Regions from separate parts of the Arthrobacter sp. P4_F11 genome, predicted to be linked through region 1. Evidence: riboswitches for the same ligand, from Rfam matches in the RefSeq annotation. Region 1 holds a riboswitch; each other region holds the start of a gene.
The links. A riboswitch is a leader RNA that binds a small molecule or an ion and turns the genes downstream of it on or off. The one in region 1 is predicted to bind S-adenosylmethionine.
Positions count from the first base shown of each region.

Region 2: another riboswitch for S-adenosylmethionine. It lies ahead of AC1DRO_RS18590 (DUF1737 domain-containing protein); the one in region 1 lies ahead of AC1DRO_RS12535 (aminotransferase class V-fold PLP-dependent enzyme).
Region 3: another riboswitch for S-adenosylmethionine. It lies ahead of AC1DRO_RS09120 (bifunctional o-acetylhomoserine/o-acetylserine sulfhydrylase); the one in region 1 lies ahead of AC1DRO_RS12535 (aminotransferase class V-fold PLP-dependent enzyme).

Region 1 covers NZ_JBFUJK010000010.1:21,643-26,788, reverse strand. Annotated here, with positions in the region: gene AC1DRO_RS12545 (Nramp family divalent metal transporter) at 1-829, opposite strand, end outside; gene AC1DRO_RS12540 (class I SAM-dependent methyltransferase) at 997-1,773, opposite strand; gene AC1DRO_RS12535 (aminotransferase class V-fold PLP-dependent enzyme) at 1,855-3,294, opposite strand; SAM riboswitch class IV at 3,329-3,442, opposite strand; gene hisN (histidinol-phosphatase) at 3,520-4,350, opposite strand; gene rsgA (ribosome small subunit-dependent GTPase A) at 4,427-5,146, opposite strand, start outside.
Region 2 covers NZ_JBFUJK010000019.1:64,050-69,195, forward strand. Annotated here, with positions in the region: gene AC1DRO_RS18580 (O-succinylhomoserine sulfhydrylase) at 1-965, opposite strand, end outside; gene AC1DRO_RS18585 (rhodanese-like domain-containing protein) at 966-1,385, opposite strand; gene AC1DRO_RS18590 (DUF1737 domain-containing protein) at 1,382-1,690, opposite strand; SAM riboswitch class IV at 1,703-1,816, opposite strand; gene AC1DRO_RS18595 (ATP-grasp domain-containing protein) at 2,135-3,088, shown strand; gene AC1DRO_RS18600 (aminodeoxychorismate lyase) at 3,095-4,063, opposite strand; gene cls (cardiolipin synthase) at 4,157-5,146, shown strand, end outside.
Region 3 covers NZ_JBFUJK010000006.1:194,078-199,223, reverse strand. Annotated here, with positions in the region: gene AC1DRO_RS09140 (amidohydrolase family protein) at 1-1,218, shown strand, start outside; gene AC1DRO_RS09135 (histidine phosphatase family protein) at 1,221-1,901, opposite strand; gene AC1DRO_RS09130 (CPBP family intramembrane glutamic endopeptidase) at 2,011-2,778, shown strand; gene AC1DRO_RS09125 (VOC family protein) at 2,881-3,519, opposite strand; SAM riboswitch class IV at 3,689-3,804, shown strand; gene AC1DRO_RS09120 (bifunctional o-acetylhomoserine/o-acetylserine sulfhydrylase) at 3,866-5,146, shown strand, end outside.

The sequences.
Region 1 (5,146 bases):
TGGAGGCGGCCAGGAGCAGCATCCCAATGTTGACCAGCCCGGCGATCGCGAGGGCGGCCACGACGTCGAACCGGGTGGCCCGGACCAGGCGCGCGATGGCCGCCGGGGGAACATGCAGGTGTTCGTCCGGCCGGTGCCGGTCCCGGGACAGGGCAGAGTGGACGTAGATGGCGTGCGGCATGACGGTGGCCCCGAGCATGCTGGCGGCCAACAGGACGGTGTCCGGGCCCTGGAAACCGGGCATGAGCCCGGCCAGGGCGGCCCCCGGATCGGGCGGGCTGATGAACAGCCCGGCCAGGAAGCCGACTGTGATGATGCCGAGCAGGAACATGATGATGAATTCGAACGGCCGCTGTTTCTGCCGGGCCTGGACCGCGAGCAGGAGCATGGACACGGCGCCAACAATCATGGCGCCCAGGGGGAGGGGCAGGCCGAAAAGCAGGAACAGGGCGATTGCGCCGCCCACCACCTCCGCGAGATCGGTGGCGGCGGCGACGACTTCGGCCTGCACCCAGAAGGCGCGGCGCCAGAACGGCTTGAGCCGTTCACCAAGGATCTCCGGAAGGCTCTTGCCCGTGACGATCCCGAGCTTGGCGGACTGGTACTGGACGAGGACGGCCATGACGTTGGCGGCCACGAGGACCCACACCAGCAGGTAGCCGTACTGCGCTCCGGCGGTCAGGTTGGCGGCTACGTTTCCGGGGTCCACGTAGGCGATCGACGCCACGAAGGCCGGTCCCAACAGGCCGATCAGCGCCCTCCGGGCACCCGGGTGTTTGTAAGTGGGGGCGTCCTGCGCCGGTTGCCCGTGTCCCGTTAGCTCCAGCACTGCCAGCTCCTGTGATTGGCGCGTCGGCGTTGACGCGATGATCGGCGCCGGCCGGAAAACAGCCGGTGTCAAAGTTTCGTGTGCCTATAAGAAATTATTAGGCATACCGAAACAATAAGCCCGGCGGGCGCTGCGTGCAATCCGGGGGCATCCGGGGTGAGCGTGCATCAGGCCCGGAAGGCCCGCCACGTCTGGGTCAGGTAGGGCAGCCGGAGCACCTCGCCCGGGGTGTGCCCCAGATGCTCGTTCAGGTACCAGGCAAGGTTGGCTGTGACCTTGGTCCGGGTGGAGGCCGATGCCGCGAGATAGTAGCTGCGGGACTTGGCGAGCTCCTGGATGTCCTCCGTCGTGACGGAATCCTCCCAGCGCGTCAGGTGGCTCTCCAGCCCGGTGAACTCGGGGCCCACGGCCGGACGGAAGTGTGGCTTGTGGACGTCCCCGGCGTGCATGATCCGGGAGAGCCGGTGCACCCAGGGCACGCTGGTGTCCAGCTGGTTCCAGATCAGGCCCAGCACGCCGCGCGGCCGCAGGATCCGGGCAATCTCGGCGCTGGCCGGGCCCGGGTCGCACCAGTGCCACGCCTGGGCAACCGTGACCAGGTCAAAGGACTCCGGCTCGAGACCGGTGTCCTCGGCGCTGCCCTCGATGGCGGTGACGTCCGGCAGGGTCCGGCGCAACTGCTCAAGCATGTCGGCAGAGGGGTCCACGGCCACCGTGCCCAGTCCGCGTTCTGCCAAAAGGGAAGTGAACTTCCCGGTGCCCGCGCCAATGTCCGCGGCGTCCCTGGCTCCCGCCGGAACCAGCCAGTCGGCCGACTCCTGCGGATAGCCGGGGCGGACGCGTTCGTAGTGTTCGCCGCCGTCCTGGAAGCTTTGTCCGAGTTCCTGGCGCCGCTCGCTGTGCAGCTTCGGTCCGCTGTGGAGCCTGGGTCCGGCGCTTGCCACGTGCGATCTCCTTCTGGAAGGTCCTGCTGGTTTCAGATACCTTTCGAATTTACCGCACCCGCGCCGGGCCCTGATCCTGCGCTAGTCGAGGGTGCAGGGCGCAGCGCCGGCCGTGCCCGGGGTGTTCGGAGCCCAGTGGGGGTAGCTGCGGGTATCGTTGGCCGGCACCCAGCGGCCGGCGTCCACCACGTAATCCCAGCCGAGTCCGTTCTGCCGCAGCTGCTGCAGGCCGGCCAGCAGGCGTTCGGCGTCCTCCAGCCGTGAGCCGAGGCCGAAGCTGGCCCGCAGGGAGCCGGCGGGCAGGCCGAGCCGCTTGAGCAGCGGGTGGGCGCAGAAGCGGCCGTCGCGCAGGCCAATGCCGTGTTCGGCCGACAGGTAGGCGGCCACCAGTCCGGCGTCGTAGCCTTCCACGGAAAAGTTCACGACGCCGATCGTGCCGGTGTCCGGCTGATCGCCTCCAGTGGAAGAAGCGGAGGAAGAATCAGAAACCGAATCGGCAAAGATCCGGTGCACGGTTACTCCTTCGATGCCCTGGAGGCCCTCGACGAGGAAGGACCGGATGGCGTCCTCGTGGGCCTGCCACTGCTCCGGGTCCAGGGCCGCAATGACCTGGGTGGCGCGGGCGAGGGCCGCCGCGCCGAGGACGTTCGGCGAGCCGCCCTCGTGCCGGGCAGGTCCCGTGGTCCAGCTGACGGAGTCGAGCCGGGCATCGCGGACCGCGCCGCCGCCGGCCAGGTGCGGGGTGCCGGCGTCGAGCCAGTCTGTCCGCCCCACCAGCACGCCGGCGCCGAACGGGGCGTACAGCTTGTGTCCCGAGAAGGCGAGGTAATCGACGTCGTCCGCGGCGATATTGATCCGCCGGTGCGGGGCGAGCTGCGCGGCGTCGACAACGATCCTGGCGCCGTATTCGTGCGCCAGTGCGGCCAGGGTCCGGATCGGGAGGATCTCCCCGGTGACGTTGGAGGCGCCGGTGACGGCCAGCAGGCTGACGCCGCCGCGGGCGAGTTCGTCGCGCAGGCGGTCCACGGTGGCCGCGAGGGTGGCGGCGGCCACGACGCTGCGGTGCGGGACATTCTGCCAGGGCAGGAGGTTGGCGTGGTGTTCGATGTCGAGGTAGAGGACCTCGCCCGCGGGCCGCCCGTCGCGCAGCGGCAGGCAGCCGGCCAGCAGGTTCAGGGAATCGGTGGTGTTGCGCGTGAAGATCACGGAATCGTCGGGCCGGCCGCCCACGAAGTCCCGCACGATGTCCCGGGCGTTCTCGTAGACGGAGGTGCTGATCTGCGATGCGTAGCCGGCGCCGCGGTGCACGCTCGCGTAGTACGGCAGGATTTCGTTCAGGTAGGCCGAGACCACGGACAGGGCCGGGGCGGAGGCGCCGTAGTCGAGGTTGGCGTAGCGCGCGTGGCCGCCGGTGATCAGCGGGGCCTGGATTTCGGCCCCGGTGACGGCTGCCAGCGGGCGGGCCGCGAGGGCAAGCCGTGCATGGAATTCAGGGGCAACGGGGAAAATGGCAGTTGTCATGGGACCTCACTCGAACAGGACCCCACACCGTGGGAATCCGCGCTTGCCGGGTCCGTTCCGGACCGGCCAGGTCGTCACCCGGGGCACCCCACCGCGACTGGAGGGTTGCCGGCCAGCAAACCGGGGTTTAGCGCTGGCACTCGTGACCTGCATCGAGCGTAGGACATCGGGGCAGCCGGGGAAAAGGCGGCCGCCGATTGTGAAGCGGATTATTACGGGCGCGGCTCAGTTGTTCGGGTGGGCTTGGAAGAGGTCGTCGAGTCCGGGGTTGAGCCGCTTGAGCACTTCCGAGTGCAGGATCGAATTGGTGGCCAGGGCGTTGCCGCCGAAGGGGCCGTCCTCGCCTTCGAGCGAGGTGAAGCGGCCGCCGGCCTCGGTCACGATCGGCACCAGGGCGGCCATGTCGTAGAGATTCAGCTCGGGTTCGCAGGCGATGTCCACGGCGCCCTCGGCCACGAGGCAGTACGACCAGAAGTCACCGTAGGCGCGGGTGCGCCACACTTCCTCGGTCAGGCCCAGGAACTCGTCCAGGTTCCCGCGTTCCTTCCAGCCGCCAAGGCTGGAGTAGGACAGCGAGGCGTCCTCGAGATTGGAGACGTTGGATACCTTCAACCGTGTGGCGGCGGCGAGCGAGCGGCCCGTGTAGGCGCCTGCACCCTTGGCGGCCCACCAGCGCTTGCCCAGTGCCGGCGCGCTGACGACGCCGACCACCGGCTCGCCCTCATCGACGAGGGCGATCAGGGTGGCCCAGACCGGGACGCCGCGGACAAAGTTCTTCGTGCCGTCGATCGGGTCGATGATCCACCGGCGGGAACCGTGGCCCGAGCTGCCAAATTCTTCGCCCAGGACCGCGTCACGCGGACGTGACCGGGAGAGCTGGCCGCGAATGGCCTCTTCCGCGGACTTGTCGGCATCGGTGACGGGTGTGAGGTCGGGCTTCGTCTCGATCCGAAGGTCGAGCGCCTTGAAGCGGCTCATGGTCTGGGAATCGACCGAATCTGCCAGTACATGGGCAAGGCGCAGGTCATCGTTGTAGCTCGAAGCGGGTTGACTCATGGTTCCAAACTACCGTCAAACCGGGCCGCCGGGCGGTAGGCCGCGGCACGGCGCCGCCGCCCCGTTGCTGGTCCGGCTAGGAGACGGTGCCCAGTTCCTTGGTTTCCTGCGCTTCCATCCGCGGGTCAGTGCCCAGCAGCCGGCGCAGGGACGCGAGCCTGGCCGGTCCCGAAGGCCCCGCGTGCCCGGCCGCAACCCACTTGTCGACGCCGCAGTTGACGGCGGTGGAGTCATGCTTGCAGCCGCGTTCGCAATCATCGGTGCCCGGCTCCAGGTCCGGGAAGGAGCGCAGGATCCGGTCCGGGTCCACGTGGGCCAGGCCGAAGGACCGGATGCCGGGGGTGTCGATGATCCAGCTGCCGGCCGGGGCATCGTTGACTTTGAGCGCCAGTGCCGAGGAGGACGTGTGGCGGCCGCGGCCGGTTACCGCGTTCACGCCTCCCGTGGCCCGCTCGGCCCCGGTCAGGGCGTTGACCATGGTGGACTTGCCGACGCCGGAATGGCCCAGCATCACGGTGACCTTGCCGTCGAGGTAGTCGCGCAGCTGGGATACCGCGTCCTTGTCGAGCCGGGCGGAGAGCCCGTCGTCGGAGCGGGCGTCGATGCCGGAAGCGGCGGAGTCCGCGGTCTTGGAGATGATGACGGGGAAGTCGAGGTGCTGGTAGTTGGACAGCAGCTCGGCGGGATCCTTGACGTCGGCCTTGGTGACGAGCAGCAGCGGCTCAATGCCGGCGTCGTACGCGGCCACCAGCGCGCGGTCGATGAAACCGGTCCGCGGCTCGGGGTTGGCGGCGGC
Region 2 (5,146 bases), on a different contig from region 1:
GGGGAGGGCTGCAGTTCCAGGGTGAGCACGGTCCCGCCGGCCTTCATCTGCTGCACTGCGAGCGGGTACTGCGGGTGGGACGGCAGCAGCGGGTACTTTACCCAGCCGACCGCAGGCTGTCCCTCGAGCCATTCGGCCAGCCGCAGCGCGGAGGCCGAGGAATGGTTGACGCGCAGGGCCATGGTCTCCAAGCCCTTGGTGAGCACCCAGGCGTTGAACGCCGAAAGCGCCGGACCGGTGTGCCGCATGAGCTGCTTGACGGGCCCGTCGATGAATTCCTTGGTGCCCAGGATGGCCCCGCCCAGGACGCGGCCCTGGCCGTCGATGTGCTTGGTGCCGGAGTAGACCACCACGTCCGCGCCGAGGTCGCCGCAGCGCTGGAGCAGCGGGGTGGCGAAGACGTTGTCTACCACCACCGTGGCGCCGGCCGCGTGCGCCAGTTTGCTCACGGCGGCGATGTCCACGATTTCCTGCATCGGGTTCGACGGCGACTCGAAGAACACCGCCGTGGTCGGCTCGGACAGCGCGGATTGCCACTGCTCCAGGTCCGGGCCGTCCACGAAGACCGTCTCGACTCCCCAGCGCGGCAGGATTTCGTTAAGGATCACGAAGCACGAGCCGAACAGCGAGCGGGCCGCGACCACCCGGTCGCCGGCCGCCAGCAGCGCGCCCAGGGCGGTGAAGACGGCGGACATGCCGGACGCGGTCGCGAAACACGCCTCCGTTCCCTCGAGCAGCCGGAGCCGCTCCTGGAAGGTGGCGACGGAGGGGTTGCCGTAGCGGGAGTAGACGAAGCGCTCGTCCTCCCCGGTGAAGGCGCGCTCGGCGGCGGCCGCGGACTCGTAGACGAATCCTGAGTTGAGGAAGATCGGCTCGGTGGTTTCCTGGAAGCCGGTGCGGTCAAGGCCGCCACGGACAGCCTGGGTGTCGGCCGCCCAGCCGGCGGCGTCGGGATTGAAAGTCACTTAGATCTTTCCGAGGTTGGTGGGCAGGCCGCGGTTCTTCCAGCCATTGACGGTGCGTTCGCCAAAGCGGTCGGTCTCGCCTTCGAAGCCCTCAAGGACGTTGTACGAGGTGTAGCCGGCGGCCGTCGCGGCCGTCGCGGCGGCGATCGACCGGGCACCGGAACGGCAAAGGAACACCAGTTCGACGGCGGTGTCCGCCGGCGCCCGCTGCCTTAGCTGTTCCACGAAGTGCGGGTTCGGCATGCCGCCGGCGAGGTTCCACTGGATGAAGAGCGGATCGCTGCGGCTCTCGCCCGCGGCCGCGGTGTCCGGGATGCCGATGTGGGCCCATTCGCCCTCGGTCCGGACATCCACCAGGATGGCTCCGGCCTCCAGCTTGGCCCACGCCTCCTGCGGGCTGAGGTCTCCGGCGTAGCTCATGCGTGGCCCGCGAAGGCCCCGTCGGCGCCAAATTCGTCGGCGTCGAGCTCATCAACCGCATTGGCCACGGCGGCGTCCGCACTGGCAATCGCGGCCGGCAGGACCAGCGCCTGCGCCACGATCACGGTGCTTCCGTTGAAGCTGGCGGCGGGGCTTCCATGCAGCACGTAGCCCTCGGCCAGGGCGGCTGACACCCGCTCGCAAAAGGCGCGGTCATCCGCGCCGGTGAACAGCCGGTAGGCCAGCCTCTCCTCGCCGGGTGCTGAACCGGGTGTGGCTGTTGTGGGTATTGACGTCTCGGGCACGACGGATCTCCTCTTTCACGCTTGCAGCTCGAATTCTCGAATGCCGAGTATTCACCTGAGGCACCCCGCCGCGAAAGGGAGGGTTGCCGACCGGCCAGTCAGGGCTTGGCACCGGTTCTCATTACTCCCCAAAAACGTAACACCTGCGACGCCGGCCCGCACGGCCGCCGTCGTCATGTTCCGTAACCGGACCGCGGCCCGGGCGAGTAGTGGCGGGCTCCAGTTTCGGGTACAGCCCACTCGTGTCTGCCGGGACGTTTCGCCGTCTACTGGGGGGATTAGGTCCGACGCGTCGGCCGGAGCTGCAGGTGATTCGAGCAATGTGTGAATCGAGCAGTCCCGGAATCGACTCGTCTGTCCATCAACAAGCTGTCTGGGAATCGGTGGCTGGAACGGTCGGAGCCGCAGCCGCGGTCCGGCCGGTGACGGCGGAATGGAGCAATCGTGGGCCCGCGCATACTCGTTACCGGGATTACAAGCGCCGCCGGACGGGCCGTCGCGGCCCAGCTCGAAGCCCGGGGCCTCCCGTACCTCGGCACCGACGCCCGCGCCGACACCCGCCAGGCCGGGGAGGCTCCCGCCGCCGCGGTCAGGCTCCTGCCGGCTACGAACCCGGACATGGTCCTGGACCTGCGCCGGGTGGTGGACCGCGAAGCCATCAACGTCATCATTCCGACCCTCACCGTGGAGCTCCCGCTCCTGGCCGCGGCCCGCGCCGGATTCGCCCAGGACGTGCGGATCATCGTGGCCGACCCAGCCGCGGTGGCCCTCGCCAACGACCACCTGTTCACCACCTGGGCGCTGCAAGCCGCCGGCATCCCGGTGCCCCGGTTCGCGGTTCCGGGCGACCTCGCCGCCGCGCCGGCATCCCTCGCCGGCCTCAGCGGCCCCGTGGTGGTCAAGCCGCGGGTCTTCAAAGGCTCCCATGGTGTCCACCTGCTGGCCGGAACCGACTCCGTTAGCTGGAAGAACATGCCGGCGGGGCAACTGGTCCAGGAATTTATCCCGGGCGCCGACTATGTGTGCCTGGTGTTCGGCACTCCGGCACGCAACGCGATGGCGCCGGTGGCGGTGGTCCTCGAGAAGACCAGGACTCCGTATGGACGCGCCGGCAGCGACGAGGTCAGCCGCAGGGTGCCGGCGAACCAGGCAGGGGATGTGCGCAAGCTGGGCCTGGCCGCCGTCCGCACGCTCGGGCTGGCCGGGCCGGTCCAGGTCCAGATCCGCCGCCGCACCGACGGAACGCCCGTGGTGCTGGGTGTCTGCGCGACCCTGGGGGAGAACAGCACCTGGGCCCCGGAAATGCTCGACGCCGTGCTCGCAACGTTCATGCTCCCGGCGTTCAACCCGGCCTCGTTCCGCCGGTGCCCGGCAGTGCCCGCGGACGCCCTGGGGTGAGCGTTGCTATTCGATGGTCGCGAAGAGGGCGTTGAGTTCGGCAGTGAGCTGGCGCCGGAGTTCCGGGGTGCCGATTTCCTGCCCGTCGATGTGGTTCACCGGGGCCAGGAGCCGGATGCTGGAGATCAGCCAGACCGCGTCGGCGTCCAGCAGGTCCTTCGGCTCCAGCGGGCCGTAGCCCAGCTCCCAGCCGGCGGCCTTGGCAGCGGTGAACAGGGCGCCCTGTGAAGTGCCGGGCAGGATGCCGCTGTCCAGCTGGGGCGTGATGAGCCGCCGGACGGTGCGGACTCCGCCGGCGCCGTCGTCCGAGGTTTCCAGGTGGGCCAGCAGAACGGTCGACGTCGGACCCTCCAGCACCCTGCCGTCCGCGGACGTGAAGATGACGTCGTCGGCGCCCTGCCGGTGGGCGTAGCGCAGTGCCGCCATGTTCACGGCGTAGGAAAGGGTCTTGGCGCCGAGCAGGAGCCACGGGGCGCGCTCGCCAACTTCACTGTCGTAGCCGCGGTCGAGCAGGATGACGTCGATCCCGGTCTCGCGCTGCCGTCGTCCCGCGGCGGCCGGGGCGGAGGCCTGGACCCAGCACGTGGGGGCAGCCGCGCCCTCCGGCCCGCGGGTGACAATCAGCTTCACCACCACCTCGTCCTGCTCCGCGCCGCCCGCTGCAGCCGCGGCGGGGTCCTGCCCGCGGAACTCGCGGATGGCGGTTTCCACCGCCCGCCGCCATGCATCCTCGGCGGGGATGTCCAGCTCCAGAAGCCGGGCCGAGCCCGCCAGCCGGGTCAGGTGCGCCTGGATCTTGCGGGGCCGGCCGCCGACGGCCAGGAGGGATTCGAAAACGCCGTCGCCGCGGGTGGCGCCCAGGTCCGTGGCCATCAGCTGCGGCTGCGACGCGTCGGCAACGCGGCCGCCGTCGAACGCCGGGTCGAGGAAGACCAGAACGGTCGCGGGCGCAGGAACAGGGGCAGGAGTGGTCATGGCTAAAGCTTAGTCTCGGTGGTCGCGGGATAGGATTTGGTCACTGCCCGTTCGGAACTGTTCCGCGTGGCTTGTACGTTGAGGGGTTCGCCTGTGCTGTGGCCATTTCCGCTGGCGGAGACTTTACCGTCCTGGGCGATTCTGATTTTGACGGTGATCGACTTCGCCATCCGGGTGCTGGCACTGGGCATCATCCCCGGAAACCGGCGGCCCACCACCGCGATGGCGTGGCTGCTGGGCATCTTCATCGTGCCGACCATCGGCCTGCTCCTGTTCCTGCTGTTCGGCAACTTCCGGCTCTCCCGCAAGCGCCGCGCGCAGCAGGACGCGGTCAATACCCGAGTGCGCGCCGGGACCTCGGAACTGGCGATGCTGGAAAGCCGCTACGCCGGACCCGAATGGGTGGCTTCCGCCGCGGAACTGAACAAGACGCTGGGCTCGCTGCCGATGGTGGACGGTAACCAAGTGGAGCTGCTGCCCGGCTACCCCGACTCCATCAAGGCGATGGCCGCGGCGGTCCGCGGCGCAAAGTCCTTCGTCAACGCCGAGTTCTACATCATGAGCTCGGACCACGTCACGGACGATCTGCTGACCGCGCTGGAAGAGGCCGCCGAGCGCGGCGTCGAGGTCCGTGTCCTGTTCGATCACCTTGGCACGCTTCGCATCAAGGGCTATCGCAAGCTGATCGCCCGGCTCAAGGCCAGCAAGATCCGCTGGCGGCCCATGCTGCCGCTCAACCCGCTGCAGGGGCAGTGGCGCCGACCGGACCTGCGCAACCACCGCAAGATCATGGTGATCGACGGCGAGATCGCCTTCACCGGATCGCAGAACCTGATCGAGCCCTCCTACAACAACCCCAAGCACCGCAAGATCGGCCGTGAATGGGTCGAGCTGATGGCCTGCCTGCGTGGACCGATCGTCACCACGCTCAACGTCGTCTTCGCCACGGACTGGCTCAGCGAGACCGACGAATCCATTGAGGAACAGCTCTCGCACCGGCCCGAACTGCACGCCGGCAACATCACCGCCCAGGTGGTGCCCAGCGGCCCCGGCTTCATCACCGAAAACAATCTGCGGCTCTTC
Region 3 (5,146 bases), on a different contig from region 1:
ACCAATATCGCCGAACTGATGACCCAGGACGCGGAACACCGCGTCCTCCGCGACGCGGCGGTGGTCATCGAGGGGGAGCGGATTTCCTGGCTCGGGCCCGCGGCCGGCGCCCCGGCCGCGGACGAACGGGTGGATGCCGGTGGCCGGGCGCTCCTCCCGGGCTGGGTCGACTCCCACACGCACCTGATCTTCGCGGGGGACCGCACTGCCGAGTTCGAGGCCCGGATGGCGGGGGAAAGCTACAGCGCCGGCGGGATCGCCGTCACCACCGGCGCCACCCGGAGCACGAGCGACTTCGACCTGACCCGGCTGGCGATGGGCCGCGTCGCGGAGGCCGTGTCGCAGGGCACCACCTACCTGGAGACCAAAACCGGCTACGGCCTGGACCTCGAGAACGAGGCCCGCAGCGCCCGCATCGCCTCCACGGTGGCGGACGAGGTGACCTACCTGGGGGCGCACCTTGTGCCCGCCGGGATGGACGCGGAGGAATACACGGAGCTGGTCTGCGGACCGATGCTCACCGCAGTCCGGCCCTACGTCCGCTGGGCCGACGTCTTTTGCGAGCAGGGTGCGTTCAACGAGGACCAGTCCCGCCGGGTGCTGCTGGCCTGCAAGGCCGCCGGGCTGGGGCTGCGCGTCCACGGCAACCAGCTCGGCGAGGGCCCCGGCGTCAGGCTGGCCGTGGAATTCGGCGCCGCGAGCGTGGACCACGTGAACTACCTGTCGGCCGCGGACATCGACGCCCTTGCCGGCAGCTGGTCCGGCTGGGACGCCGCCGGCGGCAGCGGCACGCCTGGATCCGGGCAGCGCGGCACGGTTGCCACGTGCCTGCCGGCCTGCGATCTTTCCACCCGGCAGCCGCTGGCCCCAGGCCGTGAACTGCTCGACGCCGGTGTGCAGCTGGCGCTGGCCTCCAACTGCAACCCCGGCACGTCCTACACCAGCTCCATGGCGTTCTGCGTCACCACCGCAGTGCTGCAGATGCGGCTCAGTGTCCATGAGGCGGTGCGCGCCGCGACCTACGGCGGCGCCCTGGCCCTGGGGCGGGAGGCCGGGAACGACGTCGACGGCGAACGCGCGGTGGGCTCGATCGCCGTCGGACACCGCGCGGACCTGCACCTGCTCAACGCCCCTTCCGCCACGCACCTCGCCTACCGGCCCGGCATCCCCCTGACGCACGCGGTGTGGCGCGTCGGTGTAGCGCAGCCGCTCCGCTAGCCCTAGAACATCATGGGCGGTGCGTCGAGGACGGTCTCGTCCACGCGCCTCTTCTCCCACTGCGTGAAGGGCTTGTCGAGCTCGTACTTGCCGTGCGAGGTGCGCAGCAGGGTGCGGACCTCGGCGTTCTCGGGGTTGTTCAGGGACTCGAAGTATTCCACCGACCAGTGGAACCAGCGCATGCAGAACAGCCGCATGGTCAATCCGTGCGTCACGAACAGCGCGTTCGGGGCATAGCCGGGCCGGGACCAGTGCCGGTGCAGGGTTTCCATGAACGAAGAGATCCTGTCATACACATCGGAACCGGACTCGCCCTCGCGGAAGCGGTAGAAGAAGTGCCCGTAGGCGTTGCGGAGCTCCTTCTGGTCCTCGATGTCGCCGGCGATCTGAAAGTTGGCCCAGTCCTGTTCGCGCAGGCGCGGTTCCTCGATCACCCGCTCCACGAGCGGGCCGAGATTCAGCGCCTCGAGGGTCTGGTAGGCGCGCAGGTACGGGGAGACGTAGACGCACACCGGGCGGCCGTCCAGCTGGCGCCGGACCTCCTCCCCGGCCGCGGTGGCCTGCTCCAGACCCAGCGCGGTCAACGGGATCCGGTAGTCCGGAACACGGTTGTAGATCGAGGTGTCGGCATTGGCGGCAGACTGGCCGTGCCGGATCATGATGATTTTCCGGGGCGCACTCATAATCCCCAAGCATAGGGCTCCTAAAAGCAGGTGCCGCAGGCAAAACCCCGTTCGGCCGGCACCACGCGGGCACCAGCAAACTATCGGCAAGTGCAGGCAAGATAGAACCATGTTGGTTCCCTCCCGCCGTCGGCTGCGGTTCGAAGTGTTGATTGTCCTGGGGTTGTCGCTGGGGCAGTCCGCGATCTACTCCGTGGTGCAGTTGCTGGACAAGATGACCACGGCGCCGCTGGCCCAGGGGACATCCACACTGAACCGCTCACAGAGCGCACGCGAATACTTCGACCTCACCTACCAGTTGCTGGACATCATCTTCGCCCTGGTCCCGGTGGCCCTCGTGATCTATTTCCTCACCGAGCACTGGCCGGCCGGTGAGCGCGGAACCTCGGCGTTCCGAAGGATCGGCTTCGACTTCGCCCGGCCCGGCAAGGACCTCCTGCAGGGTCTCGGACTCGCCGCGCTCATCGGCATTCCGTCCCTGGGTCTCTACGCCGCCGGCCGGGCCCTGGGGATCACGACGGCGATCATCCCCAGTGCCCTGGACGCGTACTGGTGGACCGTGCCAGTGCTGGTCCTGTCCGCGATCCGGCACGCGGTGGTCGAGGAAGTGATTGTGGTGGCGTACCTGCTGGACCGGCTCGGGAAACTGGGCTGGAGCGTGCCGGCGGCCATCGCCGCCAGCGCCCTGCTCCGCGGCAGCTATCACCTGTACCAGGGGTTCGGGCCGTTCATCGGCAACGCGGTGATGGGCGTCGTCTTCGCGCTGGTCTACACGCGGACCAAACGGGTGATGCCGCTGGTGATCGCCCACGCCATCCTGGACACTGTGGCGTTCGTGGGGTTCAGCCTGTTCGGCAAGGCCGTGGGCCTGGGCTGAGTTGCTTTTAGGAGCAGCCCTTAAATGATCTCGGCCGCCGTCTCCTAGGTGACATCGTTGGCACCTAAGAGATGGCGGCCGAAGCGTGGGGCAGGTGGAGCGTTAGATCGTGACCGCTCCGGAGGCGGTCTCGAAGGTGACAGAGAGGATGCCGGGAGTCCCGTGCGGCGCGATCCAGTTCACGGCGACGTCTTCCAGCGGCTTTTCAACCGGTTCGCCCAGCCACTCCGTGACACGTGCGGCCGAACCGGCAATGGTCAGTGCGGACATCTTGACATCGCTCGCGTAGGCGTTGGACGGGTGCAACTCCGGGTCGCCCTCCCACTTGAGCATGTACGGCACCTGGGGGTCGGCAATGAGCCCCAGGATGCCGATCTGCTTCCAGACCAGTTCGCGGCCGTCGGGAAACTTCCGGTTGCCGTTGACGGCGGCGCGGCCGAGCCGCTCCTCGAACGGGGCCAGGTCGTCAACCTCGACGCACCAGCCCATCCAGCCGCCGCCGGCCTCGGAGCGTGCCCGGACGGCCTGGCCGAACGGGGCCTTGTCGGAGGCCGGGTGGTTCAGGACCTCCACGACTTCCAGGTACTTGTGTCCCGCGAGCGGGATAATCATGTTGCGTGTCCCGAAACGGGGGTGCACTCCACCCTTCACGGCTTCAACGCCGAGGGCAGACGCAATACGTTCAGTGGTGGCTGCCAAGCCATCGTGTTCACAGGCGTAAGAGACGTGATCCATGCGCATGCCATCATCTTGGCACTTTGTGATGGACCTCTCAGCTTAGGCTCCCCTAACCGTCATGGGACGTCCTGGGGCGCGGAACGCGGCGCCCCGGATGCTCCGTCACGGCGGCCGTCTTCATCTTCGTCACAAAGCTATCCATGGCTCCGCCGCCATTCCTACACTGAAGCCAGGTCATGAGTGCCAGCGCACAGCCCCGGCTTGCTGGCCGGCAACCCTCGTATCGCGGTGGGGTGCCCCGGGTGAAGACCTGGCCGTCCGGCGCCCGCCGGAGGGCAAGCGCGGCGCCTGTTCCGGTTCGGGCCGAAAGCCCCGGCCGGTGCTGTGCCCAGTGACTCGAGGAGCACCAATGTCCAACGCCTGGTCCTTTGAAACCCGCCAGATCCACGCCGGCCAGGAGCCGGACAGCGCCACCGGCGCGCGTTCCCTGCCCATCTACCAGACGACGTCGTTCGTGTTCCCCAGCGCCGAAAGCGCCGCGAACCGCTTCGCGCTCGCCGAGCTCGCGCCCATCTACACCCGGATCGGCAACCCGACCCAGGACGCCGTCGAACAGCGCGTCGCCAGCCTGGAAGGCGGCCTCGCGGCGCTGCTGCTCAGCTCCGGCCAGGCCGCCGAGACGTTCGCCATCCTCAATATCGCCGAGGCCGGGGACCATGTGGTGGCCAGCCCCAGCCTCTATGGCGGAACCTACAACCTGCTCGCGCACACGCTGAAGAAGTTCGGCATCTCCGTGACCTTCGTGGCGGACCCGGATAACCTGGACCAGTGGCGGGACGCCGTCCAGCCCAACACCAAGCTGTTCTTCGGCGAAGTGGTCTCCAACCCCCGCCAGGACGTCCTGGACATCGAGGGCGTCTCCCGCGTGGCGCACGAGGCCGGCGTCCCGCTGGTGGTCGACAACACGCTCTCCACCCCCTACCTGATCCGGCCGATCGAGTGGGGCGCGGACATCGTGGTCCATTCCGCCACCAAGTACCTCGGCGGGCACGGCGCCGCAATCGCCGGCGTGATCGTGGACTCCGGCAACTTCGACTTCGGGAAAGACCCGGAGCGGTTCCCCGGCTTCAACACCCCGGACCCCACCTACAACGGCCTGGTCTACGCCCGCGACCTCGGAGCCGACGGCGCGCTGGGCGCGAACCTCTCCTACATCCTCAAGGCCCGGGTCCAGCTCCTGCGCGACCTCGGCTCCGCGGTGTCCCCGTTCAACGCCTTCCTCATCGCCCAGGGCATCGAAACGCTGAGCCTGCGCGTCGAGCGCCACGTGGCCAACGCCACGAAGGTGGCGCAATGGCTGGAGGGGCGGGACGACGTCGAATCGGTCGCCTACGCCGGGCTGCCGTCCAGCCCCTGGTACGAGCGCGGCCGCAAGTACGGGCCCAAGGGGACCGGCGCCGTCGTGGCGTTCAACATCGCCGGGGGAGCGGAGGCCGGCAAGCGGTTCGTCGATGCCCTCGAACTGCACTCCCACGTCGCGAACATCGGCGATGTCCGGTCGCTGGTGATCCATCCGGCGTCGACCACCCACAGCCAGCTCTCGCCTGAACAGCAGGTGATCGCCGGGGTGAATCCCGGGCTGGTGCGGCTTTCGGTGGGACTGGAGCACATTGACGACATCTTGGCGGAC